Regions from separate parts of the Paenibacillus sp. S-38 genome, predicted to be linked through region 3. Evidence: riboswitches for the same ligand, from Rfam matches in the RefSeq annotation. Region 3 holds a riboswitch; each other region holds the start of a gene.
The links. A riboswitch is a leader RNA that binds a small molecule or an ion and turns the genes downstream of it on or off. The one in region 3 is predicted to bind cyclic di-AMP.
Positions count from the first base shown of each region.

Region 1: it holds a riboswitch for cyclic di-AMP, as region 3 does, so the genes downstream of both, ACP26L_RS34480 (C40 family peptidase) here and ACP26L_RS06510 (TrkH family potassium uptake protein) in region 3, are expected to answer to the same signal.
Region 2: it holds a riboswitch for cyclic di-AMP, as region 3 does, so the genes downstream of both, ACP26L_RS32915 (stalk domain-containing protein) here and ACP26L_RS06510 (TrkH family potassium uptake protein) in region 3, are expected to answer to the same signal.
Region 4: it holds a riboswitch for cyclic di-AMP, as region 3 does, so the genes downstream of both, ACP26L_RS27655 (NlpC/P60 family protein) here and ACP26L_RS06510 (TrkH family potassium uptake protein) in region 3, are expected to answer to the same signal.

Region 1 is NZ_CP187970.1:7,867,143-7,874,467, reverse strand. Features, by position in the region: gene ACP26L_RS34495 (PspC domain-containing protein) at 81-293, opposite strand; gene ACP26L_RS34490 (FAD-binding domain-containing protein) at 540-1,082, opposite strand; gene ACP26L_RS34485 (deoxyribodipyrimidine photo-lyase) at 1,184-1,912, opposite strand; gene ACP26L_RS34480 (C40 family peptidase) at 2,060-2,533, opposite strand; cyclic di-AMP (ydaO/yuaA leader) riboswitch at 2,538-2,672, opposite strand; gene ACP26L_RS34475 (hypothetical protein) at 2,950-3,771, opposite strand; gene ACP26L_RS34470 (M1 family metallopeptidase) at 3,788-5,989, opposite strand; gene ACP26L_RS34465 (YwhD family protein) at 6,129-6,644, shown strand; gene ACP26L_RS34460 (PstS family phosphate ABC transporter substrate-binding protein) at 6,908-7,325, shown strand, end outside.
Region 2 is NZ_CP187970.1:7,553,884-7,561,208, reverse strand. Features, by position in the region: gene ACP26L_RS32925 (hypothetical protein) at 1-108, shown strand, start outside; gene ACP26L_RS32920 (polysaccharide deacetylase family protein) at 235-936, opposite strand; gene ACP26L_RS32915 (stalk domain-containing protein) at 1,097-1,939, opposite strand; cyclic di-AMP (ydaO/yuaA leader) riboswitch at 1,991-2,169, opposite strand; gene ACP26L_RS32910 (DUF6483 family protein) at 2,344-3,036, shown strand; purine riboswitch at 3,171-3,273, shown strand; gene purE (5-(carboxyamino)imidazole ribonucleotide mutase) at 3,451-3,936, shown strand; gene purK (5-(carboxyamino)imidazole ribonucleotide synthase) at 3,933-5,129, shown strand; gene purB (adenylosuccinate lyase) at 5,177-6,472, shown strand; gene ACP26L_RS32890 (phosphoribosylaminoimidazolesuccinocarboxamide synthase) at 6,517-7,325, shown strand, end outside.
Region 3 is NZ_CP187970.1:1,361,972-1,369,296, forward strand. Features, by position in the region: gene uvrC (excinuclease ABC subunit UvrC) at 1-382, shown strand, start outside; gene ACP26L_RS06505 (CPBP family intramembrane glutamic endopeptidase) at 318-2,000, opposite strand; cyclic di-AMP (ydaO/yuaA leader) riboswitch at 2,233-2,381, shown strand; gene ACP26L_RS06510 (TrkH family potassium uptake protein) at 2,459-3,811, shown strand; gene ACP26L_RS06515 (potassium channel family protein) at 3,826-4,488, shown strand; gene ACP26L_RS06520 (cation:proton antiporter) at 4,545-5,774, shown strand; gene ACP26L_RS06525 (LysR family transcriptional regulator) at 5,851-6,762, opposite strand; gene ACP26L_RS06530 (succinate dehydrogenase cytochrome b558 subunit) at 7,031-7,325, shown strand, end outside.
Region 4 is NZ_CP187970.1:6,308,425-6,315,749, reverse strand. Features, by position in the region: gene ACP26L_RS27660 (transglycosylase domain-containing protein) at 1-1,915, shown strand, start outside; cyclic di-AMP (ydaO/yuaA leader) riboswitch at 2,343-2,484, shown strand; gene ACP26L_RS27655 (NlpC/P60 family protein) at 2,485-3,375, shown strand; gene ACP26L_RS27650 (ROK family protein) at 3,595-4,620, shown strand; gene ACP26L_RS27645 (gamma-glutamyl-gamma-aminobutyrate hydrolase family protein) at 4,684-5,385, shown strand; gene ACP26L_RS27640 (alpha/beta hydrolase) at 5,495-6,463, shown strand; gene ACP26L_RS27635 (amino acid ABC transporter ATP-binding protein) at 6,598-7,325, opposite strand, start outside.

The DNA of each region.
Region 1 (7,325 bases), 1.7 Mb from region 3:
TCTCTTTAGCGTAAGCCCGGTGGGGGCGGGCAGGCGAAAAGAAATAGCCCCTTACCAAGACTGGCAAGGGGCCGGGCTCATCAGGAATGCGGGAAGGTGGAGCCGGAATACGGTTCTTTGGGTACCATGAGCGCCGCCAGGAAGTAGAAGAGGATCAGGCTGCCGCTGGAGGCGAAGGTCAGAATGACGACAAGCACCCGAAGCAGGGTAGGGTCAAGGTTCAGATACTGGGCCAATCCGCCGCACAAGCCGGTGATTTTGTTATCGGAAACCGAGCGGTACCAACGTTTCATAAGAGGAGTCCACCTTTCGATTCGGGAGGAGATTGCGTTCCCGTTTGGTATACCTCTATTGTAACGTCCTCGGGGTACCCCTGAAACGGACCCGCGGTGGGATCAGGGCTGGACCTTGGTCCAGCGGACCGCACAGTCTTCGGACCGGTCCCGCTTCGGCCCCACCGGGTTCCGTTGTGACCGGACGATACGGCCCCGCTGGCGATTCGGCACGCAGACCCGATGCAGCCTCCTCCTGACTGGAGGTTATTCCTGTCCGCGGCGTTCGGACCGCGAGGCTAAGATCCCTTTGTACACCTCGATGGCCCGGGCCCGCGAGGCCTTCAAGTCGACGACCGCATGCGGCCGGGGCAGGTGAATCTCCTTGTCGGACAAGCCGGAGAGCTCCGGGAGCCAGCGGCGGATGTATCCCCCGGACGGGTCATGGGTCTGCGACTGGGTCACGGGGTTCATCACACGGAAGTAGGGAGCCGCGTCGAAGCCGAGCGAGGCGCACCACAGCCAGCCGCCGCGGTTCAGCGCATTGTCGTAATCCGCCAGCTTGTACCGGAAGCAGCGCTCGCCGTAAGGGAAGGGGCAGAGCAGGTTCTTCGTCAGGAACATGGCGGTGATCATCCGCAGCCGGTTCGGCATCCAGCCGGTCACGTTCAGCTCGGTCATCGCCGCATCTACGATCGGGATGCCCGTGCGGGCTTCCGCCCAAGCCTGGAAGCCGTCTTCGGGCAGCACCGACAGATCGTACTCCTGCTCGTAGCGGTAGAACAGGGGGTCCAGCCTCGACTGGTACAAATAAAAGTCCCGCCAGGCGAGCTGGCGCAGCCACGGCTCAACACCGGCGCTGCAGTCCAGCAGCCGCTCGTAGACATGCCGGATCGAGAGGGCCCCGGTGTTCAGGTGCCTTGAGAGACGGCTGGTCTCCCCGCAGTCGAACCGGTCGCGCCCCTGCGCGTAGCCGGACAGCCGCTCGCTGAGAAAGTCCTCCAGCGCCGCTTCCGGTTCGCTGCCCTGCGGCTGTAGCCGGCAGGAGTCCAGCGTCTCCTCCAGTTCCCGCGGCAGCGGGAAACGCTCCGCGAAGCCCTCCGCCAGCGGCAGGGTCTGCAGCCTGCCCACGGTAACAGCGGAGGCCGGGCGGAAATGCTCCCGCAGGTACTCGCGCACCGGCGATAGTACGGCGTGAACACCTTGTACGGCTCGCTGCGGCCGGCATGACGGTGGAAATCGCGCAGGTCCGCCAGGGCCTGCTCGTCCAGAGCGGTGACACGCACGCCCCGCGGGGCCGCCGCTTCCCGCAGGAGGCGGTCCCGGGTCAACGCGTAAGGCGTATGGTCCTCGTGGAACACGAGCTCGCGGATCGCGTGGGCTTCGAGCAGCGCGCCGACCACGGAGGCCGGCTCGCCGCAGAGCAGGTGCAGCCGCTGCCCTTGGGCGGCATACAGGGACTGCAGCCGGGCGGCGCGGGCTAGGAAGCTGCGGCCGCTGTGCTCCCGGTGGCGGTCCCTGCGCAGGAGGAACGGGTCGAGCACGAGCACGTGCAGGGAGGGCGACCCGCAGGCATGGATATAATCGAAGGCGGGCAGGTCGGCAGTCCGCAGGTCTTTGCGGTGCAGGAAGAGAATCATGGGTCGAGGGCTCCTTTCTTGGACGGCGTGCTTGTACTTACCCACGCAACGACAGAAAGCCTCTTGGGCTTGTCCGGCCCGCGAACGGGAGGAGGCCCAAAAGGCTTTCTTCAATAAAAGTAGTAAGGATGGGTGACGCCGCAGATGTTACTTGTCGGTCATGAGCTGCTCGTAGGCAGCATCGGAGAGGACGCGACGGGCGGTAACATACCTTTTGGCGTAATAGCCGTCACTGAGGTTCGTGATTGTTACGCCTTGATTCGTGGCGGAGTGGTAGAACTTGCCTTCACCAACATACACGCCTACGTGGGAGATGCCTTTGCCGTCTGTGTTGAAGAACACGAGATCGCCGGCACGAAGATTGTTCTGGTCCACCCAAGTGCCCATAGCAGCTTGGCCCTTGGAGGTGTGAGGCAGGTCGACACCGAATTTGGCGAATACCCAGGCCGTGTAGCCGGAGCAGTCGAAGCCGCCGCTCTTGGTGGTGCCGGACCATTTGTACGACGCGCCCAAGCCATCGTTGACCGCTGCGCTTAATGGGGTTTCCGCGTAAGCGCTGCCGACGGAAATGCCGCAAAACAAAGATAATGCGAGTGTGAGTCCTACAAGCTGCTTTTTCAAAGAAGTTTCCCCTTCCAAGTGCCTACGAGGTTAGCTGAAGGGTTCGGTTGAAGGTTCCCTATGATCACTCTGAAGCGAGATCAATTCACCCAAAATGGATCCCCCGTTTTCTGAGACAGAAATTCGGCAAAATATTCATTTTTTATTACCGAGTAACTATATTCGAGTAAGTTCGAGTTTCTCCTGCTTGTGTCACAAAGTTGTCACAAACCCGGCGTTTAAAGTGAAACCTTTTGTTTATAGACAGAATAAGGATTGCAAGCGCATACATAAATTTCCGGAAAAGGGTGATTTTCCGGCGTTTACGGCATGTTTACATGGGGATGTCGAAAATACAAAAACACCGCTCCCCATGCAGCAGCATGGAAAGCGGCGTTTCAATTCGAGGCATAGGGGCTGTCCGGGCTTTTCGTTCATCAGGCTTTCTCGAGCCACAAGGCATATTGGGTGCCGATCGCCCATACTTTGAAGAACATTTGGATCAGCCGGTACGCCTGGTAGCCGATCAGGGCCAGGAAGCCGGCCCAGAGGTAGCTGGAGGCCATGACCGCCGCCGAGATCAGCAGGGCAAGGGCCGCCACGGCCGCTCCCGCGGCGACGATGGCGGGCAGATGACGGACGACGAAGATCAGAGCGTAGAGGGACGAGCGTCCGGCTGTCTTCGCAATCTGCAGGAAGAGGAAGAGCAGCTGCAGGAGAAAGATCCACAGGATGAAGAAGACCAGGGGAAGCAGCAGCGCCTTGCCGTAAGACAGGTAAGAAGAGTGCTTCGTATACTGGCCGGCCGCGTAGGGGAGCAGCCAGTACAAGGGAGCGAGCGTCATCAGCAGCTGCAGAACGTAGAGTGAGAAGAAGGGGACGCTGAGCCGGCGTACTCCCTCCACGAACCGGTAGCCTGCATTCAGATCGCGGTTATGCAGCGAGTAGAGTACCCCGGCGTTCAGCACCGGATGCAGCACCATCCGCAGGGCGAGCAGCCCCAGCGCCCACCAGAGGTAGGGCTGGAGAAGGTCGGTTTTCATCAGCTGGAACTGTCCCTCGATCCAGAACAGCTGAACGGCCTCCCGGGGAAGCACTTCCCCGGGGTAACGGTGCAGGAGGGGCAGAACGACCGACTGGATCAGCTTGTAGAGCAGCACGCCCCAGGCCAGATGATAGATGAAGAGGGCGATGACGGCAAAAGGCTGCTTCCAGGCGATCGACCAGCCGTGGGCGATCCGGCTTCGTAAGGCATTCATCTTCGGTCATCCTCCTTTACCATGCGATCCAGCCGGAGAGAACCTCCAGAATCTTAAGCACGCTGAGGTTCCAGCGGACGGACAGCTGCGGATCGACCTCGGTTTTCATGAACGAATTGATCCGTTTGTTCTCCAGCACGATCGTATACTGCGGGTCGATCGATACCCAGGCGAGAGGTGTGGGATGATTGAGCTTGATAAGCACCTCGCTGTCGCCGCCCCCCCAGGTCTTGTCGAGCTGCGTGCCGTCCGTGAAGTGGAAGCGGACCGGAACGCCTTGGACCGAACCGCCCTGGCGGCGGAGCAGGACGCTGTTCTCGTAGTAGGTTTGGCCGTTATCGGTCAGCTTCCGGGCGGTGATGGAGGCGACCGCATAGTCCACCATGGAGTCACCGTAGACGTACTGGTCGAAGAAGCTCTGCCAGCTCGTCTTCGTGACGTCCTCCGCGGCATGCTGGAAGTCGGCCGTCGTCGGATGCTTGAATTTCCAGCGCTGGAAGTACGTACGCATAATCTTGTTCATGGTCTCCGGGCCGGTCTGCCGCTCGATGGCTTTCAGAACGAGCTTTGCGCGCGTGTAGACATTCTCGGCATAATGGCCGTGCCCGTCATAGCTCCATGCGTTTTTCTTCAGGGCCTCGGGGCTGGTGATGTAGCTTGATTCCACGAGGGTATTCGGACGCACGCCGTATTCGGCCTCCATCAGCCGGTCTTCAATATAGGAAGTGAAGCCTTCGTCCAGCCAGGCTTCTTCGAATTCGTTGCTCGCGACCATCCCGTAGAAGAACTGGTGGCCGATCTCGTGCACGACGACCCGCTCAAGCTCCAGGCTCGGGTTCTCCTCGCCTGCTCCCCAGGCGGTGACGAGCGTCGGATACTCCATGCCTCCCGCCCCGTTCCCGTCCTCCGGAGGCACGACCACCGAGAGGGTGGAGTAAGGGTAAGACCCGTACCATTCGGAATAGCGGGCAAGCGCCTTTTTGGCGGCGGTCATATAGCGGGCCTTGAGGTGTTCGTGCTTCGGGTCGAGGTACAGCTTAATGCGTACGCCGGGCAGCTGGGGCGTGGCATAGGGCTCCTCATAATAGACAAAATGCGGGGAGGCCGACCAGGCAAAATCATGCACATCATCCGCATAAAAGGTATGAATCTTACTGGCGCCGTCGTCGACCGGCGGCTTGGTGGGAAAGCCGGTAGCCGCCACCTTATAGTCCGCAGGCAGCTTCAGCTTCACGTCGAAAATGCCGAAGTCGGCGTAGAACTCGGAGTTGCCGTGGTATTGGTGCAGGTTCCAGCCCTCATCGGTGCGCCCGCGGGTGCCTTGCGGCTCGTAGACGGCGACCTTCGGGAACCACTGTCCCGCCATGACGAAATCGCCGGCATACCCCATCCGGGCGAAGACCTGCGGCAGCTTGACCGTGAAGTCGGTGCGCAGGGTGATTTTGGCTCCGGGCTCCACGGGCTTTGGCAGCGGCACCCGCAGCAGGGTGCGGTCATCCTTGTTGCCGTCATCGGGCTGCACGTACTCGGCAGTTCCTCTGAGTTCGGCTTCCGACCCGTCGAGCATCTTAATGGAGGATACCGTCAGGCTGCCGTAGCTGCCATCCTTGGAAACGTCGCTGCGGAGCTTGCCGCCGGATTCCCGCATGAAGGTCGATTTCTTGGATTCGAAGGCGTTCGGGTACAGGTGAAAATACAGCTCGGACACTGGCACGCTGCCGGGATTGGTCCAGGTCAGTGAGGAGGTGCCTGTGATCATCTTGCCGGTGGCGTCGTATTCCGCGTTCAGGTGGTATTCCACGATCCGGCCGGAGAGCGGCTTCGGCGCGGGCTTCTCTGCCGGCTTGGCCGGCAGGCTCGGCGGCGCAGGCGTTGCCGGAGGGGCCGTCGGCGCTGTCGGCACCTCAGCCGCAGGTGCGGCACGGGCGGCAGCCGGACGGGCTTCCCCGTCAGCAGGCAGCCTCAGGCCTGTGGACGATCCGTCCGCCAGCCCTTGGGCGAGCGGCGGGGCCGGTGCGGCCATGACGCTGTGCGAGGCCGCGGGCCTGAGCATCGGCGGCCCGCCGCCGCTGTCCGCAGCCACCGCCCATGCGGTAGTCCGCTTGTCCCCCGCGGGATTGTCTGCGAGCAGCAGGGTATGGGTAAGCAGCACGGCGCCGCAGGCTGCGATCAGAACGGCGCCCCATGATGTGATGGAGGCAGGTAGTCGGTTTTTCATCTCATATTCACCCCGTTGACAAGCATCTACAGCATGTATATGTAAGTGGACAGGGGATTATTTCTCAGGGGGCCAAAATTGTGAAAAACGGGCTTTTGCATTATGATAAGAAAAAAGATGATGTGGAAGGTGGCGCCTCATGGAGAACAACGGAAGCGGACAGGAGAAGGAAAAGAAGCTCCCTACATTAAATATCATCTCGCAGAAGGAAACGAAGCACCGCGGCTATGGGCAGGGCTCCATCGACCTCAGCCAGCTGTCGGGCGTCATTATCGACGGGGACGAGGTGTATCTCGACGATGGCACGCTTCATGCGAAGAGCAAGATCGAGAAGGGCATCAAGTTCACGGTGAACGCCGACGAGGTGCCGAACGGGCGTCCCTGCTGGATCGTGTGGGTGGCTGTGGACTTCAAGGAAGAAGGCAAGTACTATGCCGGCGTGACGTCCTGCGCCATGACGGTGGATCCGGAAGCGCGCAAGGGCTGGAAGATTCTCGCCGATCACGTCAACCGGATGGACTATGCCCTGAAGCGCCGGGTGATGGTCGATAACCTGGGAGAGGCCGAAAAAATCAAGCTTCGCGACTTCCTCGCTGCCTGGGATCCGGGCATGTGGGAGCGCTCGGATGGGGCTCTGAAGGAAGCTTTATCCTAATTTTGTCGATTATGTGACGGTCTTGTGTCACCCCTTGTAACAATGTATACTAGTCCCTAGTATATACACCATATACTAGGACAGCAGAAAGGCAGGCCTTCGGGTCTGCCTTTTTGTGTTGTTTTGCCGTGGTTTGGGAGCGCTGTCTTGGTCGGTGGAAGGGATGAATGCATAGGTTTTGCAACCTATTTATTGGTAAATTCGTTACTACACATAGAACAGCGCGGCTGGTTGTAGAGGGGGAGAAGCACATCGAAAATGAAGTGAATCTGAAGCCTGGCCGGAAGGACAAACCAGGGATAGTTTTTGTGCTGCAGTGGGGCTTCCTGTACGGTGTCATGTACCTGCTGGGCCTGTTGATTGTGGGCTTTCTGACCGGTTCGGAGCCCGAATTGCTGCACCGGTCCTGGAAGAGAAGCGATGCGGGCGTCGGGGGGCTGATGCTGCTCTATTCCCTGGCGATCGCATGCCTGTTTGGCCTGTATGGGTATGGGTCAGGCCGGCAGGACGGGCTGAGGGTGGGCCGGCAGATCCTGGCCGTGCTGCCCGTCACCCTGCTAGGCACGGTGATCTGGACGCTTACGTTCACAGGGCGGACCGGTTCTGTAGCGGAGTTCACGGATATGAGCTGGCTGCCGTTCACATTGTTCACTTATTGGGCGGCGCCTCTGTACGAGACTT
Region 2 (7,325 bases), 2.0 Mb from region 3:
CGTACATTCGAGGAAGTAAGAAGTGTGGAGGCTCCTGGACAAGGTCCCGGCGCCGTAGACAACCGGGATCACGAGATGGATTTTAAAGAGTATGGTGACTCGATTTAATTCGGAGCATCTGTATGAATATTTGCGGGCTTGGAAGGTGGATAACTTTCCAAGCCTTATTTCATTTTCGTATCTGAACAGCAAAAAGACCCCTGGGACAAATGGTCGGGATCTCGGCTGTTGTGCTCATTTGCGGGTTCGCGAGATCAAATCCGATACGGTAACAAACTCATAACCGCGCTGTTTCAGCTCCGGCAGAATGCTTCGGAGTGCTTCAACGGTTTGGCTGCAATCCCCCTGAAGATCGTGAAAGAGTACAATGTCCCCGTTGTGCACGTTATTGAGCACTTGGGAGACGATTTTATCCGCACCCGGTTTCATCCAATCCTTTGTATCCTGATACCAGGACCACATGACTACCGTAAGCTTGTCTTCCTTCATGGACTGGAGGAGAGCATCATTGTAAAAACCGCCGGGAGGCCGGAATACATGCGGCATTTGCTCCGTAATGTCGAAAATGACTTCTTGGGTTTGGCGGATTTCCGTAATAAGCTGTTCGGCAGGATAGTGTTTGAGGAAATGATGGTCAAACGTATGATTGGCGATTTCATGTCCCTCATTCACTTCACGAATGGCGATGGCGGGATATAACTGGACCCGCTTGCCGATCACGAAGAACGTCCCCTTGGCACCATACTCATGAAGCAGGTCGAGAATCTGAGGCGTATAGACCGGGTTGGGGCCGTCGTCGAACGTCAAGGCAATGAGTTTCTGATCGGTCTCCACGTTCCAAACCACCTCGCTGGGCCGCGGAGCAGGAACGCCTGCACCGGTCAAACAAAACGATGTTAGGACACACAGCAGAAGCTTGCGGATACCTTGATTCATGTCGGTCACCTCCGTCACATGATCATGCTTAGGGTTCGACCGGTAAGGCGTACCTATACACCGGAAGCAGAGGCCAAAAAAAAGCAGGCCTCCCATCGAGGCAGCCGGCTTAGGGCCGAGCGCCTCGATGAAGAGACCTGCTTTTTTAGGAGCGCCGTTTTTACGTGCCAAGCACATGAACCTTCACGTTCTGAATACCGAACTTCAATGCGGCTTGGCGCCCATCGGGCATAAAGATATCAATCTTGTTCCCCTTCACGGATCCACCGATATCCGTTGCAACGGCGTACATGCCTCCAGCCGGAAGGCCGTCGTGCGCGTAGCCTTCAATAAATACCTTAGACCCCAGAGGGATGACAGCAGGATCTACGGCAATCGTCCCCAGCTTCAGAGGATTACCCATGTAGTCTCTCGCTGCGAACGTGCCGTTCTCCCCTGCGACTGCTGTATAGGCAGAAGCGCTGGCTTCGATCGTCATCGTATAGAGAGGAGCGATCTTCGTGGGGCGGTACCAAGCTGGAGCATGGTATTGACCATCCACTCCAAGAATGGCGATGCGGTTCAGGTTGTCCCACTGGGTCTGAATGCCGAAGGAGTCGGCAAGCAGCCGGAAAGGGACGTAGGTTTGCCCGTCTACAAGCTTGGCAGCTGCTTCCTGAACGGAAGGCTGGCCGTTGACTGTAATGTTAGGGTCACCTGTGGTAAAAACAACGGTGGTAGTGGTGCTGCTCAGGGTGATCTTCATCTGAGCGCCGGCATGCTCCCACTGAAGCTGGTATCCCAGCTTGTCAGCGATGTCCCTGGCCGGAACCTGAAGCTTATGGTTCTCGTCAAGGAAAGGCTGGGCATTCGAGAATTGCAAGAGGCTGTCATTTACCTGCACCTTGATATCCTCGGCGAGCCGAACGGTCTCGGCCTGTGCAGGACTGGCGAATACAAGAATTGCGGCTGCGGGCAGCGTCAATAGACATGCCTTCAGCATGGACGTGATGCGACTTTTCAACTGGATCCCTCCATATCGTTGCACCTGTCCGGCGAGATCAAGAATCCGCCGTCAGTTGTCGATCATAGCCTCCGAGGTTAGTTGTCGGGTTCGGGAAGAAGGTTGGTTCCCTAGCATGGTGCCCGCTCCGCTGCAGTAGTGCCAGCGGCAGACAGCCGGTGCATTCACCCCATGTGATGCGTCCCCCGTACGTACATCTAAATACATGCGCGATTCGGCTTCTAAGAGCGTACCACACGTTAAAAGTGAGGGGCAATGGATAAAATCATCCAGTCCCTTCCTATAATTGACACGGGGGCTTAACCCCAGCGGGCATGTGGGTTACAATGGATAAAATGATGCGGAGAACCATTGGCGGAAGCAGATCAAAAGCTGGAAAAGCAGCGGGTGAGAGAGGGGAAAGTATGTATCAAAGAGATTATATTCTACGGATGATCGAGCAGGCAGGGGGGATGGTTGGCCGCGTGATGCAGTTAGCCCGTAACAGACGGCTGGAGGAGGCCATGGAACTGCTGCAGCAGGCGATGAAGGAGATGCTGGGACTAGGCTCCAAGCTGATCGGAGCGCTGTCGGTGAAGGACCTGGTTGCGCTGCTGTCCAAGGATGGGGAACTGGACTCAGCCAAAGTACTGGCGATGGGGGATCTCATGAAAGCGCAGGCGGATCTGGAGCGGGAAAGTGGGAATGAAACGGCTGCCAGACGGACGGCACAGAAATCCCTCGAGATCCTGCTGATCGGACGCGAATACGATGCCCTCGGCGAGCTGAGAGAAGAATTCAACAGACGAATTCAAGAGGCGCTGAACATCACGGGGCGAGCAGGGTTGAGTGAGGGGATCCTGTCGAGGGTTGTCGGATATTACGAGGAGCAGGGCAGCTATGCCTGGGCGGAGGATGCCTTGTTTTATCGACTAGAGGAGTTAAAGGGCGGGCAGCGGGAGCTGGAGTGGAGAGCCGCCGCAGAAGAAGGGATCCGAATGTACGAACGGTGGGTGCTTCTGGAGGATGCCCTGCTGCAGGCAGGCGGCTTGTCGTCGGAAGAGGCTGAGGAAGGCCTGCGGACGCTCAGGCAATTGAAAATAGCAGATAGCCAATAACAGGAAATTACATAAAATGGATAACTGCAAATACGAACTATTATCACATCGAAAACAAAAATGTTCGCCTTTTTGAGTTGACATCCTGTGTGAAAGCCGATAAACTGAAAGAGATCATTAGCTTGGAAAAAATACGTATGACATTCGAATAATCTCGTATAATGTCGGGAATATGGCCCGAATAGTTTCTACCCGAAAACCTTAAATTTTTGGACTACGAGTAAGCGTTGATGAAGAAGGTCGGCACGGCAGGTGTCTGGCCTTAACTTGCGCTTAGGAGTCTTCTTGTCGTCCTTACTCATAGACTGAACAGCTTTTTTGAGCATGTGCAGCTTCTATCTGGAAGGACGTTTTGTTTTATATGGCCTTGATTGCATAAATGTATTGAAAAGCAAGCATATGGAGGGTACCTGAATGTCGGTTCTTGTTGGAGTCATCATGGGAAGCCAGTCGGACTGGGAAACGATGAAGAAAGCGTGCGACGTGCTCGATGAACTCGGGGTTGCATACGAGAAGAAGGTGGTATCGGCCCACCGGACACCGGACCTGATGTTCGAATATGCCGAAACGGCGGCTGAGCGCGGACTGAAGGTCATCATCGCAGGCGCCGGCGGTGCGGCACATCTGCCGGGTATGGTCGCCTCAAAGACCGTTCTGCCGGTTATCGGCGTGCCTGTGAAGACGTCGACCCTGAACGGGCTGGATTCTCTGCTGTCGATCGTGCAGATGCCGGGCGGAATTCCAGTAGCGACGGTAGCGATCGGACAAGCGGGCGCAACCAATGCCGGCCTGCTCGCGGCGCAGATTCTCGGCGCCTTCGACAGCGGAATCCAGCAGCGGGTAACGGAGCGCCGCGAACGCATTGCGAAGTCTGTCATGGAAAGCAGCGTGCTGGAATGACCATGAAGGAAGCGGACAAGAACCGGGCGTACGACCCGCAGCAAGTGACCCCACCCGGATCCGTAATCGGCGTGCTTGGCGGAGGCCAGCTCGGACGAATGCTGGCGCTGGCCGGCAAGGCGATGGGCTATCGTTTCGTGACGCTGGACCCTACGCCGGATGCGCCGTGCGGCCAGGTGGCGGACCGCCAGATCGTGGCGGCGTACGACGACGCGGCGGCCGCACGAATTCTTGCGGAAGAGGCCGACGTTATCACCTACGAATTCGAGAACGTCGATGCCGGCGTAACGGAGCTGCTCATGCGGGAGTCCTACGTACCGCAGGGCAGCAAACTGCTCTACACGACGCAGCACCGGCTGCGCGAGAAACGTGCCATTGAAGCCGCAGGCGTCAAGGTGGCGCCGTATGCGGAAGTGACCAGCGCCGCGGAGCTTCGGGAGGCCGTGGAGCGCTTCGGCACGCCCTGCGTGCTGAAGACAGCAACCGGCGGCTACGACGGCAAAGGCCAGTGGGTTATCCGGTCGCTGGACGAAGTCGAAGAGGCATACGTGACGCTGAGCCGGGCTAAGACGGAGCTCGTGCTCGAGCAGTTCATCCGCTTCGAGCGGGAGATCTCCGTGATCGCGGCGAGAAGCCCGCGGGGCGAAGTGAAGGCTTTTCCTCCGGCGGAGAACATTCATGTGAACAACATCCTGCATCTCTCCATTGTTCCCGCCCGAGCGCTGGAAGGCGTACTGAAGCGGGCGGAAGAGATGGCACTGCAGATCGCCGAGAAGCTGGATGTCATTGGGCTGATCGCCGTGGAAATGTTCCTTACCGCGGACGGCGAGTTGTTCGTTAATGAATTGGCACCGCGGCCGCACAATTCCGGCCACTATACAATGGAAGCATGCCGGACCTCCCAGTTCGAGCAGCATCTGAGAGCGGTGTGCAACCTGCCTCTCGGGGATCCGTCGCTGCTGACGCCGGTCGTTATGGTGAACGTGCTGGGCGAGCATGTAGCGCCGCTGCTGGAGTGGATCCAGAATCCCGAATCGCAGAGCGCGGTACCGGGTGTGACCGCCAAGCTTCATCTGTATGGCAAAGAGGAAGCAAAGGCGGGCCGCAAAATGGGCCATGTGAATCTGCTGGCGGACCGGGCGGAGGATGCCTTCCGCTGGATAGAGCTGTCAGGTGTATGGGAGTCTAAATAGAAGCAGCAGAGCAAGTCAAAGAGCAGATACCGGAGGTATGGGGAATCATGATCGATCGTTATACAAGACCCGAAATGGGCGGCATTTGGACGGAAGAAAACAAATTCAAGGCTTGGCTCGAAGTCGAGATTCTTTCCTGCGAGGCATGGGCGGAGCTTGGTGTCATTCCGAAGGAAGACGTAGCGGAGCTGCGGAAGAACGCAAGCTTCGATATCGACCGGATCTACGAGATCGAGCTGGAGACACGCCATGACGTGATTGCCTTCACGCGCGCGGTATCCGAGAAAGTGGGCCCTGAGCGCAAGTGGGTGCACTACGGTCTGACTTCCACGGACGTCGTCGATACGGCTCTTGGCTACCTGCTGAGACAGGCGAACGAGATCATCGAGAAGGACATCGTGAACTTCATCGAGATCCTTAAGGACAAAGCGATGGCTTACAAGGATACCCCGATGATGGGCCGTACCCACGGCGTTCACGCCGAGCCGACCACCTTTGGTCTCAAGATGGCCCTGTGGTACGAAGAGATGAAACGGAACCTGGAGCGTTTCCGCTTCGCGGCGGACGGCGTCCAGTTCGGCAAAATCTCGGGCGCCGTAGGCACCTACGCGAACATCGATCCATTCATCGAGGAGTACGTGTGCGGCAAGCTCGGCACGAAGCCGGCGCCGATCTCGACCCAGACGCTGCAGCGTGACCGTCACGCCGAGTATATGGCGACGCTGGCGCTCATCGCGACCTCGCTGGACAAGTTCGCGACGGAAATCCGCGCCCTGCAGAAGAGTGAGTTCCGCGAAGTGGAAGAGCCGTTCGCGAAGGGCCAGAAGGGCTCCTCGGCCATGCCGCACAAGCGCAACCCGATCGGCTGTGAGAGCATCTCGGGTCTGGCCCGTGTCATCCGCGGCCACATGGTCTCCGCTTACGAGAATGTCACTCTGTGGCATGAGCGCGATATCTCGCACTCTTCCGTGGAGCGGATCATTCTGCCGGATTCGACGATTCTGCTGAACTACATGCTGAACCGCCTCGGCAACATCATCAAAAACCTGACGGTGTTCCCGGAGAACATGAAGCGCAACATGCAGAGTACATACGGGGTTCCCTTCTCGGGCCGCGTCATGACGAAGCTGATCGACAAAGGGCTCTCCCGCGAGCAGGCTTACGATACGGTGCAGCCGCGGGCCATGCAGGCATGGGAAGAGCAGCGCTCGTTCCGTGACATTGTGGAGAATACGCCGGCGATCCGGGAGTACCTCAGCCTGGAAGAGATTGAGGATGCATTCAATCCAAGCTGGCATCTGAAGCATGTCGATACAATTTTCAAACGTCTGGGCTTGAGCTAAGAAGTCCGTTAGAAGCCAAGGCATACGGGGAGGCGGGGGAAACCATGAAGGAAGCGTCAACGATCGCAATTTCCAGCGCGCAAGAGTATATCAAGGCGCCGCTGCTCTATAAAGGCAAGGTCCGCGAGATTTACGGTCTCGGCGACCATTACCTCATCGCGGTATCGGACCGGATCTCGGCATTCGACTGGGTGCTGAGCCCGGCGGTGCCGGACAAGGGGAACGTGCTCAACACGCTTAGCAAGTTCTGGTTCGATCAGACGACCGAGATTATCGACAACCATGTGGTGCATGCAGACGTGGATCTGCTGGGCGACATCATCACGGACCGGGAGATCATGAAGGACCGGTTCATGGTGACCAAAAAAGCAGAGCGTATCGACATCGAGTGCGTGGTCCGCGGATACATCACGGGCGGCGGCTGGAGACAGTACCAGCAGACGGGCGAGATCAACGGCCACAAGCTGCCTGCAGGCCTGCGCAAGAACCAGCGCTTCGAGCAGCCGATCTTCACGCCGGCGGCGAAGAACGATGTCGGCCACGATGAGGACATCTCCATCGAGCGCATGAAAGAGCTCGTCGGCGCCGAGCTGACCGAGCAGCTGCAGGCGAAGAGCCTTCAGCTGTACAACTACGCTCACGCCTTCTGCCAGGACCGCGGCATTATTCTCGCCGACACCAAATTCGAATTCGGCCTGATCGACGGTGAAATCATACTCATTGACGAAATCTTCACTCCGGATTCATCGAGATTCTGGGCGAAGGACAAGTACGAGCTCGATACCGAAATCGACTCCATGGACAAAGAGCCGGTGCGGAGCTATCTGGCCAGCACGGACTGGGATAAGAACAG
Region 3 (7,325 bases):
GCTTCTGATGGGCGACCCGGCCGAGATCGTTCCGCTGCCGCGGGACAGCCAGGAGTTCTACCTGCTGCAGCGCATCCAGGAAGAGGTGCACCGCTTCGCGATCACCTTCCACCGGGAGACCCGCGCCAAGTCGATGGTCGTCTCCACGCTGGACTCGGTGCCGGGGATCGGCGAGAAGCGGCGCAAGGCGCTCCTGAAGCATTTTGGCTCGCTCAAAAAAATAAAAGAGGCTCAGCCCGAAGACTTTAAGCCTCTTGGTATCGGAGAAAAGCTGGCCTTGACCATCCTCCAGTCCCTGAACGGGACGGAAGGGGAGGCTACGGCTGGGGAGCCGGAGGAAGCGGATTCGGCGGAAGCTCCTGAGGAGCACGCGGAGGCTTAGGCTTCGGTCCGAACCGGTCGTGAAGCCAGGAGAGCAGCCAGCCTGCCAGCGCCGGCAGGAGCAGGTAGAATGCGCCCACGGCGGTGTTGGCGGCGCTGCCGGTGATCATCAGCGACAGGCCCATCAGGATGGAGTCCATCGCCGCATGGGCGAAGATCGCCGTCAGGAAGCCGTAGCGCAGGAACACATAGCCGAAGATGAGGCCGATGACGGTCACTTCGATGAGCCGGGTGTACACCGGGTAGATCGGATACTGCGTATGGCTCATCGCCCAGATGATGCTCGGCAGCAGTACCGCCAGGAAGCGGCTGCGTGTGAGCGACAGCACCAGGGCGATGCCGAGCAGCCGGTACACGGCCTCCTCCGAGATGGAGGCCGCCCAGGCCATCAGCGGGAAGACGCCGGGGACCCGCATGTTGTAGACCGAGTCGGCCGGGTCGCTCACGGCCCAGACATCGAACAGCTCGGCGGCGGCGAAGAACATGACCTGCTGCAGGCCAAGCACGAACAGGCAGAAGAGGTACCCGCGGACCATAGCCGTACGGACGCTGTCTCCGAACGAGGCGTCGCTCCAGACCGGCCAGGGGTTCAGTCCTCTGCGCAGCCACAGCTGCCTGCCGGCCAGCAGAGACAGATAGGTCGATGCCGCCATGAACAGCACGAAGATGTTGACGAACCATAAGTAGAATACGGCCTGCGGCTCGGACGGGCCGCTTCCGTGCTCCGTGCGGAAGGCCGGGAGCATGTTGAAGTTATTGAGCAGATACACGCCGGTGAAGATCAGCGTGAGGACCAGTCCTCGGCTGAACCGGATGTCGCGGCGGCCCCGGATAATCAGGATGAAGGCCGTCAGCGTCATGACGGTGGACAGGCCCATGGAAGTCCAGGTCATCAGGGAGGCCTTGTCATCCTGGGCATTCTGCCAGTCGATGAAGGCTTCAGGCACAGGAAACTCGGGACGGAATAAGGTGATCCGGCCCCGGGTTTCTTTGACGTGCAGCTCAAGCGGGGATTCACCGATGGTGTCCGCTTTGCTCCGATACACCCGAAGGGTATTCGGGCCCGGCGCCTTCGATCCGCCTGGAACCAGGGCGAACGTATCCGGGGAATACCCCAGATCGGTCAGGGTCTGCCGGATGACGGCTTCGGAGTCCGGAGCGTTCTCCGAAGAGACGCCCTCGCTGCGGGCGGTAGCCGAACGGCCGGTTTCCCAGCCGATGATGCCGAGATTGGTATAGTTCACTTGGATATAATGGGTAAGTCCGGTGTCCGGTTCGCCGATCTCCACCTCATAGAACTCCAGTGGAAGTTTCTCTCCGAAGCGCTCCTGATATTCGTCGTACAGCCGCTCTTTCTGCAGATAGCCGCTCTGCTGTTTTACGGCCTGGTAGATCACATGGGTCGCGGGATTCTCCGCTCGGAGGCCCAGCTTCTCCCTGGCAAAGCGCAGGGCGGCATCGGCGGCCTGCCCCTGTGTAACGGAGGGAACCCCCTCAGTCGCTTCCTCCATCCGTTCGGCATCCTCCATATAAGGACTGAACAGGTTGACACCGAAATAAAGAATGCATCCGATCACGGCAAGCAGCAGAAGCGACGGCTCCTTGATTCGCTTGGACATGGACAGCTCCTTTTGGGACAGAAATGGGTGAGGTATATTATATTCTTCTAAATTAGCATACATGCTTCCGCGAAATCCAATGATTTCAAGAGCAAGCGCAGGAAAACAGATGATTGGGAGAGCGTCAATAGGGAGATAACGCTTACAAATACCCTTTCCAGGGGATTATCGTGACTTTTAGGTGAATTACGCCTTTGTGCTGCAGAGTAAAGAGGATTATAATTCAAATCAATTGAATAAAAAGCCGAATTTCTTAAGGAAAACGGGGGAACCATGAGTTTAGGGGTGAATTCATCCAAAGGCCGTTTAAGGCCGGTGATGATAGGGTGCCTGTACATCCGAATCCGTCAGCTAACCTCGTAGGCTTTGTTACAGGAACCTATTTTTTGGCATTGGGTTTCCAGTGTCTTTTTTTTGCGCAAAAAAGCCTTTATTTCGAGAACCGAGGTGTACGATATTTGAAGCCAGCCGCCAAGAAATTCGAGCTGAAGCCGCCGCAGATTCTGGTGCTCGGATTCGCAGCCATTATTCTGATTGGCAGTATTCTTCTGTCGCTGCCTGTGGCCACAGCCAGCGGTCAGTCGACACCGTTCCTCAATGCTTTATTCACCGCAACCTCCGCCACCTGTGTGACCGGTCTGGTTGTCGTCGACACGGGAACGTACTGGTCTGTCTTCGGACAAATTGTCATCATCCTGCTGATTCAGGTAGGGGGACTTGGGTTCATGACCATGGCGACGCTGTTCGCCTTCGTACTCAAGAAAAGAATATCGCTCAAGGAAAGGCTGATTCTGCAGGAGGCGATGAATCAAGGCTCGATGGAAGGGATCGTACGGCTCATCCGCAAGGTGATTCGGTACTCGCTGACGATCGAGGCGATAGCCGCAGTAATCTTCTCCATCCGCTGGTCGTTCGACCTGGGAGTCTCTAAGGGCATTTATTACGGAATCTTTCATGCGATCTCTTTCTTCAATAATGCAGGCTTCGACCTGTTCGGATCGGTTACGGGGAAATTCAGTTCCCTTACCGCCTACGCGGACGACTGGGTGATTAACCTGGTTTCCATGATGTTAATTATTCTTGGAGGTCTCGGGTTTATCGTGATCTCCGATTTGATTGAATATAAGCGGATCAAGAAGCTGTCGCTGCATTCCAAAGTGGTGCTGAGCGCCACGGGACTGCTGATCGTCATCGGCACGGTGGTCATCTTCTTGTTCGAGCTGACGAATGCGAAGACACTGGGCCCGCTGACCTGGTCAGGCAAGTTCTTAGCCTCGCTCTTCCAATCCGTATCCCCCCGTACGGCGGGAGCCAACACGGTGGATATCGCCGGAATGCGGCAGGCGAGTCAGTTTTTTACCATCATTCTGATGTTCATCGGTGCTTCGCCGGGCTCTACGGGCGGGGGGATCAAGACGACCACCTTCACTACACTGGTGGGGGCGATCGTGGCCATGATCCGGGGCAAGGAAGACATCGTCCTCTTCCATTACCGGCTTGGCAAGGACCGGATTCTCAAAGCCATCACCCTGACGATGATCGCGCTGTTCCTGGTGATCTTCGTTACGATGCTGCTGACGACCACCGAGGATCATTCCTTCCTGATGATACTGTTCGAGGTGACCTCGGCTTTCGGAACGGTGGGACTCACCATGGGGCTGACACCGGATCTAACCGAGTTCGGCAAAGTAATGATCTCGCTTACGATGTTCGCCGGCCGGCTCGGCCCGCTGACCTTAGCTTATGCTCTCGGACCTAAAGCCGAGAAAGAATTATACCGTTACCCGGAAGGTAAAATTACGATTGGATAGGGGAACAACAACACATGAAACGCAGTCAATACGCTGTCATCGGACTGGGCCGCTTCGGCTCCTCCGTAGCAAAGGAACTCATGAAGCTTGGCTATGAGGTGCTCGGCATTGATAAGGATGAGGAGTCTGTCGAGGAAATGGCCGACAAGCTGACCCATGTCGTCGTAGCCGACGCTACGGATGAAGAGGTCCTGCGGTCTCTCGGCATCCGCAACTTCGACTGTGTGGTCGTCTCGATCGGGGATGATATCCAGTCGAGCATCCTGACGGCCATTCTGCTGAAGGATATCGGTGTCGGTACGGTTGTGGCCAAAGCGCTCTCGGAGCTCCATGGCAAAGTATTGAGCAAGATCGGTGTGGACCGGATCATCTATCCGGAGCGCGATATGGGCATCCGGGTGGCGCACCAGCTGGTCTCGCCGAATCTGCTGGACTATATCGAGCTCTCGAAAGAGTATACGATTGCCGAGCTGGCCGTTCCACGGTGTCTGTCCGGCCGTTCGCTGAAGGAGCTTGATACGCGCGCGCGGTACGGCTGCAGTGTGGTGGCCATCAACAAGAAGGATGGCGTCATCATTGCCCCTACCGCAACCGATACGGTGGAAGAGAAGGACATTATGGTCATTATCGGGACGAATCAGCAGATCGAGACCTTCGAGAATGCGGTTATCCGCTAACGGGCCGGCGTTCACGAACAACACGATTAAGCAAATCAAAATGGTGGGATGACGAAATGGAACAAGGAATTTCACTGGAACATGTAATGTATCTGCTTGTCATCGTCCTGCTGACGGGAATGCTGGTGGGCCGGCTGGCCGGTCTTCTCAAGCTTCCGGACGTTGCGCTGTTCCTGCTTGCCGGCATCGCGCTTGGCCCCCTCCTCCACTGGATTGAGGAGCCGAGCAGCTCCTTTACGAACCAGTTCATTCTGACGGTGGGCTCCACCCTGATCCTCTTTGACGGTGGGCGCAATATCCGGCTCGGGGGTCTCAAGAAGGTCTGGCTTACGCTTACGCTGCTCTCGGTTCCGGGCGTGCTCATTACGTGTGCGATCGTCGCGGCGGCTTCCCATTGGCTGCTTCATCTGCCGTGGATGTACGCGCTTCTCCTGGGTGCCATCATCTCGTCAACCGACCCGGCGACATTGATACCCGTCTTCAAGCAGGTGAAAATCCGGGCCAAAGTCAGGGAGACGGTGGAAAGCGAATCCGCCTTTAACGACGCAACCGGATCGATTCTTACGTTTACCCTGCTTGCTGCGGTAACCGGCGGGGGAGCGATCTCCGTAGGGGGCTCGGTCAAGGAGTTCCTGATTACCGCGCTGGGCGGTATCGGGCTCGGGATTGCGATCGGATTTGTCCTTGCTTTCTTGGCGGCCCACATGTCGTACGGCTTTCTGCGGGACTACTCGGGGATCGTGATGCTGGTGGCTGCGGTGGGCGCGTATCTTGCAGGGGAGATGCTCCATGTGAGCGGGTTCATGGCCACCTTCACCGCGGGGCTCATCTGGGGGAATGCGGAGCTGTTCGGGCTGGATTTTGCCGACCGGAAGCAGGAGCTCCATCATGTGGCGGAGAACCTCACGGTCATCCTGCGGATGCTGATCTTTATCCTGCTCGGCAGCCAGGTCGACTTTGGGATCATCTTGGACTATCTCTGGCCGAGTCTCGGGGTCATCGCCATCTTCATGCTGATTTCCCGGCCGATCACGGTTCTCTTGTGCGCTCTTCCCGACACTCGGGCGCAGTGGGAGCGCAATGAACTGCTCTTCATGTTCTGGGTGCGCGAGACCGGCGTCATTCCGGCCGCACTCTCCGGCATGGTGGTGGGGATGGGCGTAGAGCATGCGGATATCATCGCTTCGGTCACCTTCCTGGCCGTGCTTGTCACCATTCTGCTGCAGGCCGGGACGACAGCCTATGCGGCACGGAAGCTCGGGCTGGAGGAGAAGCCGGGGCCATAGGTCCGGCCGGCGTTCCCCATCTCCGCGAATATCGCTATATAATAGAAGAAACGGATTTTCCCGCGCCAGGATCCGCCTATGGTGCGGGGGTGCCGCCCTCCGAACGGAAGTGAAGGACGGCATGGTCGATAAACCGGCGTATGGAAGGCTCCAGAACGGCATCCTCTGTGAACAGCAGGGAAGTCGTTCTTTTCGTTTGCTCGAGCTCGGGAATGTAACGCACGGTGACCTCGTTGTCCGCCAGCCAGTTGTGCCGCAGATAGGACTCCGGCAGAAGCGTAGCCGCCTTGCAGGTAGAGACCAGCCGGATGATGGCCTCGAAGGAGTCGATCTCCATCTTGACGTCGGGATACACCTCGTACCGGTGGAACATCTCGTCCATGAGCACGCGGTACCACGTGCCGCGGGAGAAGAGGATCATCGGCAGCTCGTGGAGATCGCGGATGTCGACTTCTTCGTTACCCTGAAGCGGATGCACTTCAGGCAGCACGAGGCAGAGATGGTCGTCGAACAGCGGCACACAGGTCAGCGCCGGATCGGACATCTGGGAAGCCACCAGCCCGATGTCGACCTTCTTGTCCTTGACGAGCGGGACGATCTCGTGCGTCTTGCCGGTCACCGCCTTAATATCCGTATGCGGATAAGCCTGCGTGTAGATGGTGATGAGCTCCGGCAGGGTGGACTGCAGCGTAGTCAGCGACGCGCCGATGATAATGCTGGCAGGCTTGCTGTCGGTGGAATAAGCCTGCAGCGCCTGACGGAGCTTGCGTTCGAGCCGCTTCTGCTCAATCGCATATTCATAGCAGATCTCGCCGGCGCGGGTCAGCTCGAGCCGCTTGCCCCTGCGCTTGAAAAGCGCGACCCCGAGCTCCTCTTCGAGCCGCATGATCTTGCGGGAGAGGGCGGGCTGCGATAGATTCAGGAGCTGCGAGGCTTTATTGAGGCTCTGCTGCTCGACGACAGCAGCGAATTCAATGAGATGTTCCATGGGAGCGGCCCCCTTTTTACGGATTGGTTATGCATATAGGTTATAAGAGGATATAAATAATCTGCACTTCCATTATAAGCGAAACGGGAGTAGTATGGTAATGTCACGACATGTTCACAAAGATTGCCGCGAACTGCATAAAAGATTGTCGATTCATGGAAAATAAGATGGGGTTTCTCGGTTGACGCTCTAGGTACGCGGGAGTACAATGGTAAATGGTTTTGGCGAATCGGTGACAAGCCTTATCTTGAGGGGGGAACGGATTGTAATGTTTAAAAACTCGTATTATTCTCGAAAGCTGCATTCATTGTTGGGTGTTATCCCGGTCGGTTTCTTCCTGATCGAGCACCTGCTGACGAATTACTCAGCGTTCAAGGGAGGGCATGAGGGATTCCTGGAGCATGTCGAATGGCTTCACGGCCTTCCGCTCGTGCTTGTGCTTGAAATCTTCGGGATCTGGATTCCACTGGCTTATCACGCCATCTATGGACTGTATGTGGCTTACACCGCCCGCAACAACGTGAATAACTACGGTTACTTCCGTAACCAGATGTTCTTCCTGC
Region 4 (7,325 bases), 3.2 Mb from region 3:
GCTTACGCTGGCGGAAAGTGCCCTGCTCGCCGGGATTCCCAAGTCTCCGACGAATTATTCGCCCGTGAAGAAGCCTGAGGACGCCAAGGAACGGCGGAACCTCGTGCTGTCCCTCATGGCCGATCAGGGGAAAATCACGCCGGCGCAGCGGGACGAGGCGATGAAGGAAGAGATCAAGCTTGCCGCACCGGCTGCCCAGCAGACCGCTAAGATCTATCCCTCCTATATCGACCATGTCATCAACGAAGCCTCCCAGAAGTATGGACTGACGGAGCAGCAGATTTTGTCCTCCGGCCTGCATATTCACACGAACCTCGATCCCAAGGTGCAAAAGGCGGCGGAAGAGGTATACCGGAATCCCGACTTTTTCCCCGAGGATAAAGGGGGGCTGCAGAGCGGGATCGTCCTGATGGAGCCGCAGACGGGGGCGGTGCTGGGGATCGTAGGCTCCCGCAATCCGGACCCGAAGTTCCGGGAGTTCAATTACGCGACTCAGAATGAACGCCAGCCCGGATCGGCGATCAAGCCGCTGCTCGTCTATGCGCCCGCCTTGGCAGCCGGTTACGGGCCCAGGGACCAGATTTACGATACGGAGACGGATTTCGGCGGCGGATACACACCCATGAACTACCGGAGGCAGTTCCACGGGTGGGTCACGCTGGAGGAAGCGCTGATCGAATCGTACAACATTCCGGCCGTCGCCCTCCTGAAGGAGATCGGGATCGACCGGGGGCTCGAGTTCGGCCGCAAGGCCGGGCTGCCGCTGCAGGAAGCGGATCGTACCCTTGGGATTGCGCTGGGCGGTATGAGCAAGGGCACCTCCCCGCTGCAGATGGCGCAGGCCTATACAATGTTTGCCAATAAAGGTAATCTCGCCAAGGCGTATGCGATCCGCAAGATCACGGATGCGCAGGGCAATCTGGTCGGCCAGGAAGCGCAGCCGGTGCTTGAGCCGATGCTCGACCCGGGTGCGGCTTATACGATGACGAGGATGCTGGAGAAGGTCGTCACGGAAGGGACCGGCCTCAGTGCGAGGATGGACAGGCCGGTGGCCGGCAAGACAGGGACGACCCAGCTGCCGGACACGCCGGAATTCAAGGACCGCCGGGGCAGCCAGATCGACGGGTCCAAGGATGCCTGGTTCGTCGGCTATACGCCCGAGATTGTGGCGGCCGTGTGGCTCGGCTATGAGAAGACGAACAAGGATCACTATCTGACGACAACCGGAGGCAAATACCCGGCCGCCTTGTTCAAGGAGGTGGTCAGCCGGGCGCTCAAGGATGTGCCGGTGACGGCTTTTGCCAAGCCGGAAAAATACCGCGCCTATGCCGGGGGCCGCAAGCGGGTTAACGGCGAGAACGCGCCGAAGTATGCGGAACGGTCCGGGGAAAGCGAGACCGCCGCAGCAGAAGCGCCGGCCGCTCCCGCTGCGGCAGCGGCACCTCAGGATTCCCCGGGAAATACGGGGAATCCTGAGGGAGCCCAGGCCCAGGCGTCTACGGCGACGGCTGCCAAAGGCGAGGTACGGCCGGCGGAGGCCGGTGCCGCGAAGGAGCAGACCGGCGGCCAGCCTGCGGCTGAGGGCGGCACGCCGAGCGGCGGCGCCGCGCCGGCAGCGGGCGGAGACGCCGGCACGGGTGGAGCTGCCGGCTCAGGCGGAGCGGCGGGCGGCACCGCGCCGGCAGCAGGCGGAGACGCCGGCACGGGCGGAGCGGCGGACGGCACTGCGCCGGCAGCGGGCGGAGACGCCGGCACGGGTGCAGCGGCCGGCGCAGGCGGAGCGGCGGACGGCACCGCGAAGCCGGCCGGAAGCGAGCCCGCGCCGCAGACGGCGGGCGGCGGAGAAGCGGAGGCGCCGGCACCGGAGGCGGCGGTAGGCGAGGCGGTGGATACCGGCACAGGCACGACGCCGTAGCGGAGGCGGGATCAGCCCGCAACGCATGCCGCGTGCACGGGGCCCCAAGCGCCCTGCGCCATTGATGCCGAGGCAGCCTGCACACTCTACGGCGGAACCCTGTCTGTCAGGGTGAAGACTGGCTTCTATGTAGCTCCATCCCGTCCGGGAACGACAGCTTGGTCTTTTGCCCATACTTAGCCGGACAACCGCTCGACAGCGGATGTGATGCTAATTTATCCAACCTCTACTTAGGTTCTATGACCATTATCTATGGTTTGACCATCACTATGATAGATCGCCTGCTCACCAAGCGGCGGTCTATTTTATTTTGAATAATTTGTTAAAGTTGTGTCGAAAATCGTAAACCTCGCCGATATAAGGAAGATATTAGGAAATCCACTGTTTCATGGTTTGAACATCACAAAAAGGCTGTGCTAGTCTAATAAAAAAATACAGGCCGAATCCAGTTCAGCAAAAGATCTGGTACGGGGGATTCTTCACATGGGGTGAATGTTCGGTTTATCGAACTAGGGAGCAGCCTCTTCCGAATCCGTCAACTAACCTCGGAGGCCGCAGGAGGAATCAGGTTGAATCTTCGTTTTTACCGAAAGCTTGTTTTGTCGTGCGCATTTTCTGCCGTAGGCGTGCTTGGGATGCTTCATGCCCAGGGCGCGGAAGCGGCCACCAATGTTAAAATTCAAATCAACGACAGTCTCGTTCCATTTCCGGAGGCCCAGCCCTTCATCGATAACGCCAATCAAATGCAGATTCCGCTGCGTGCTCTGACCGAAGAGCTTGGCTATCGGATCGGGTGGGAGAAGGACGGGGACGTTGTTAAAGTCACTTTAAAGAACAGCAGCCAGACCATCGCCCTTCAGACGGGCAGCCGTAAGGCGGAAGTGGACGGAAAGTCCGTCCAACTGGACTCTGCGGTTCAATTCTTGAACGGCAGCGTGTATCTTCCTCTGCGGTTCGTCTCCGAAACCTTCGGTTACCGCATCCAGTGGGATGCCGACAACCGCATCGCGATCATCAACCAAGACGGCCGGTATCATGCGCCGGCCTGGTACAAGCCGCAGATTGCGGCCGGGGCCGTGCAGCAGCCGGCGCAGGCAACGCAGACCCTGCAATCGTCGATCCTCCAGACGGCGTCCAAGTACATGGGGACGCCTTATGTCTGGGGCGGCAGTTCTCCCGGCGGATTTGACTGCTCGGGGTTTGTCGGTTACGTATTCGCCCAGTGGGGGACCAAGCTTCCCCGTACCTCGGTTGAGATGTACCAGTCGGCAGGCACCGCGGTTACGGATCTGCAGGCAGGGGATCTGGTCTTCTTCGCCGAAGGCGGCCGTGTCTCCCACGTAGGGATCTATACCGGGAACGGCCAGTTCATCTCGGCGGCCAGCTCCACGGGTGTCTCGGTAGCCAGCATCACGACAGGTTACTGGGGCAAAAAGTACGTGGGAGCCAGACGCGTGTAAGGACTTATATCATTCTTTCATTAGAAGTGCAGCCAAGCAAAGGACTCGCCGTGGGCGGGTCCTTTTCCTTTTGTACGTAGAAGTCCGGATAAACCACGCAAGCAGCTCCACCTTTTTAATCTAACAAAATTCCATGTTTTCAACCCATAATTCCATTAATGGCAGAGGGCCTGAGGAGTACACTACTATGCAGAAAATGATACAAGGGGGACCCTGAGGATGGAGAACTATATCATTGGGATTGACTTGGGCGGCACGAATATCAAATCGGCTGTTTTCACTTCGGCGTTCAAGCCGGTTATCGAACGAAGCGATCTTACGGAGGCCGCTTTGGGGCCGGCGCATGTGCTGAACAAAATCAAATCGATCCTAAAGATGATGCTTGTGGAGGCAGCAATCGATCTAAACTCGGTGCTGGGCATGGGGATGGGGATTCCGGGGCTGCTGGATCCGCAGGAGGGAATTTCCATTTTTTCTCCCAACTTTCCACAGTGGGAGAATATCCACGTGGTGAAGGAGATGCAGCGAGAGTTCCCGTTTCCAGTATTTATCGATAATGATGTTCGCGTGAATTTGTATGGGGAATGGTTGTTTGGCGCAGGGGTGGGGGGCCGGAACATGGTCCTGCTCACACTGGGGACGGGATTGGGTTCGGGCATTCTGGCTGAAGGGAGAGTACTGTATGGCCATACCGCTTCGGCCGGAGAAATCGGCCATATGAACATCGTCCGGGGAGGAAGGCCGTGCCGCTGCGGAAGCTCGGGCTGTCTTGGCAGGTATGTCTCTGCCACAGGCATGGTCAGGACGTTCACAGAGGAGCTTGAAAAAGGCAGGGAGAGCCTCATCCGCAGCTGGGTGAAGGACGATCCCGGGCAAATCACCGCGAAGATGATCTCCGATGCTTACGATCGGGGAGATGCTCTGGCGATCGAAGTGATGCAGGAGACGGGGGAACTGCTCGGCTTTGGTCTTGCTGCCGTCATCAACCTGTTCAATCCCGAGCTCATCATGATCGGCGGGGGCATGTCGGCTGCGGGGGACCGATTGCTGAATCCGGTCCGGGCTGTCATTCGGAAGACCGCGTTGAAGCTTTCGTCTGAAGCGTGTCAAGTGGTTCAGGCGGCGTTAGGCAGCAGATCCGGTGTGCTGGGGGCCGCCGCTTATGCTTCCATGCGAATGGAGCCACCCGGCGCACCGTCATTATTTCATAACAATCCATCCCTATCATCCGGAGATCGGATATAATGGGATTTACATTTCACTAGAAAACACCGCTGTCCGGGGGAGGAACTCAGAATGATAAGGCCCATGATCGGAGTATTGCCGCTATACGATAAGGAAAAAGAGAGCTACTGGATGCTGCCGGGCTACATGAAAGGGATTGAGGCTGCAGGGGGGATTCCTGTCATGCTCCCGTTAACCACGGATCCGGAAGTCATTGTCACGATGGCTCAGCGGTTCGACGGCTTTCTTTTTACAGGGGGGCATGATGTGCATCCGGAGCTCTATGGGGAGAGCGTCGAGCCGGTGTGCGGCGAGCCGTGCAGGGAGCGGGACGAGATGGAGAGGATCCTGTTCCGGGAAGTGACGGCCATAGACAAGCCCGCTTTCGGCATCTGCAGGGGACTGCAGTTGTTCAATGCCCTGCTCGGCGGCACGCTCTATCAGGATATTCCAACGCAGCTGGGATCCCATAGTAAGGTCCTGCATCAACAGCAGCCCCCCTATGATAAACCGGTTCACAAGGTATACATAGAGAAGGGAAATCCGCTTCACGAGATGCTCCAAACGGAGTCCATGGAGGTCAACAGCTACCACCATCAGGGCATCAAGCAGTTGTCCGCCCAATTGGTGGCCGTAGCCAAAGCGGAGGACGGCATGATCGAAGCGGTGAGGATGCCGGACAAGAAGTTTGTCCTGGCTGTGCAGTGGCACCCGGAATTCAGCTATACCTCTGACCCATATAACTTCAGGTTGTTCGAGGAATTCGTGGGCAGCTGTCAGAGGTAAGAGAGGCCTTGCCTTGTTCGCGGCTGATTAGAGCCTGTCTGCTTGCGGGTAATGTCATTACGTCCAAGCAAAAATGGCAGGGGAACCCAACCGTGAAGGAGAGATAACCATGGCAAAGCACGTTCGGCTGGAACCAAAAGCGCAGAAGTTCGCGGAGGATACGGCGAAGCCTCCGTATCTGTTTGATCTCGGGCCCGAGAAGGGACGGGCCAAGGTGGATGAAGTGCAGTCCGGCGAAGTCACGAAGCTGCCGGTCGATATCGAGGAGCGGACGATCGAGGGCGGACCCGGAGGCACGGTGTCCGTGAACATCCTGAGACCGGTGAACGCTTCCGAGCAGCTGCCGGTCATCGTCTACATTCACGGGGCCGGCTGGGTGTTCGGCAATGCCCATACGCATGACCGGCTGGTCCGGGAGCTGGCGGTCGGCGCTCAGGCCGCCGTCGTGTTCCCGAACTACAGCCTGTCGCCGGAAGCGAAGTACCCGGCCGCGATCGAGGAGGTCTATGCCGTCGTCGACTGGGTGGCGAAGAACGGACGCGATCTGGGCCTGGACCCGAACCGGCTGGCGGTGGCGGGCGACAGCGTGGGGGGCAACATGACGGCCGCCGTCACCCTGATGGCCAAGGAACGCGGAGGCCCGGCGATTCGCCAGCAGCTGCTGTTCTACCCCGTAACCGACGCTTCGTTCGATACGGAGTCGTACCGCGAATTCGCCGAGGGCTACTTCCTCCGCCGCGATGCAATGCAGTGGTTCTGGGACCAGTACACGAAGAGCGAAGCGCAGCGCGCTGAGATCACGGCGTCTCCGCTGCGCGCAACCACCGAGCAGCTGGAGGGCCTGCCTCCGGCGCTGGTGATCACCGCCGAGGCCGATGTGCTGCGCGACGAAGGCGAAGCCTACGCGAACAAGCTGCGCGAAGCCGGTGTGCGCGTCACGGCCGCCCGCTTCCAGGGCACGATCCATGACTTCGTCATGCTGAACGCCCTGGCGGACACCGCGGCTGCCCGCGGAGCGATCGCTCTTGCGACGGCCTGGCTGCGCGAAGGGCTGGGGGAGAAGATGGGCGAGCAGTGAGACACGGCAGAGCCCTTCTCCGGAAGCAGCCGCGCACCAACCGGATAGACGACAAAACCGCAGCCTCTCTCGGAAGAGAAAGGGCTGCGGTTTTGTGGTTTAAAGGACGGCGAAGCCGTTGATCCGGTTTCGTGTTACTGGTAGCTGCGGCTCAGGAAAGCCTTCGTCCGCTCGTGCTGCGGGGAGCCGAAGAGCTGCTCGGGCGGACCGGACTCGATGATCTCGCCGTTATCCATGAAGAGGACGCGGCTGGCGACTTCACGGGCGAAGCCCATCTCGTGCGTGACGACGATCATCGTCATGTGCTCCTCCGCGAGGCTCTTCATGACCTGCAGCACTTCGCCGGTGAGCTCGGGGTCGAGGGCCGAGGTCGGCTCGTCGAAGAGCAGAATCTCCGGGTTCATCATCAGCGCGCGGGCGATGGCGACCCGCTGCTTCTGGCCGCCGGAGAGCTTGGCCGGGTAGGCCTCGGCGCGGCCGGTGAGGCCCACCTTCTCGAGCATCTCGCTGCTGCGGCGGCGCAGGGTCCCGGCGGACTCGCCCTTCACGAGGCGGGGAGCAAGCTCCAGGTTCTCCTGCACGGTCAGGTGCGGGAAGAGGTTGAAGTGCTGGAACACCATGCCCATCTTGGCGGTGATCCGCTTGATCTCTTGCGGCTTCGAGTAGACGCCGTCCCGGACGAGATCCTCGCCGGCTGCACGGATCGTGCCGCCATTGATCTGCTCCAGGTGCACAAGTGAGCGGAGCATCGTGCTTTTGCCGGAGCCGGAGGGGCCGATGACCGCCACGACATCGTTCTTGTTGACATCGAAGGTGATGCTCTTCAGCACATCGAGCGTGCCGTATGATTTTTTGAGGCCGG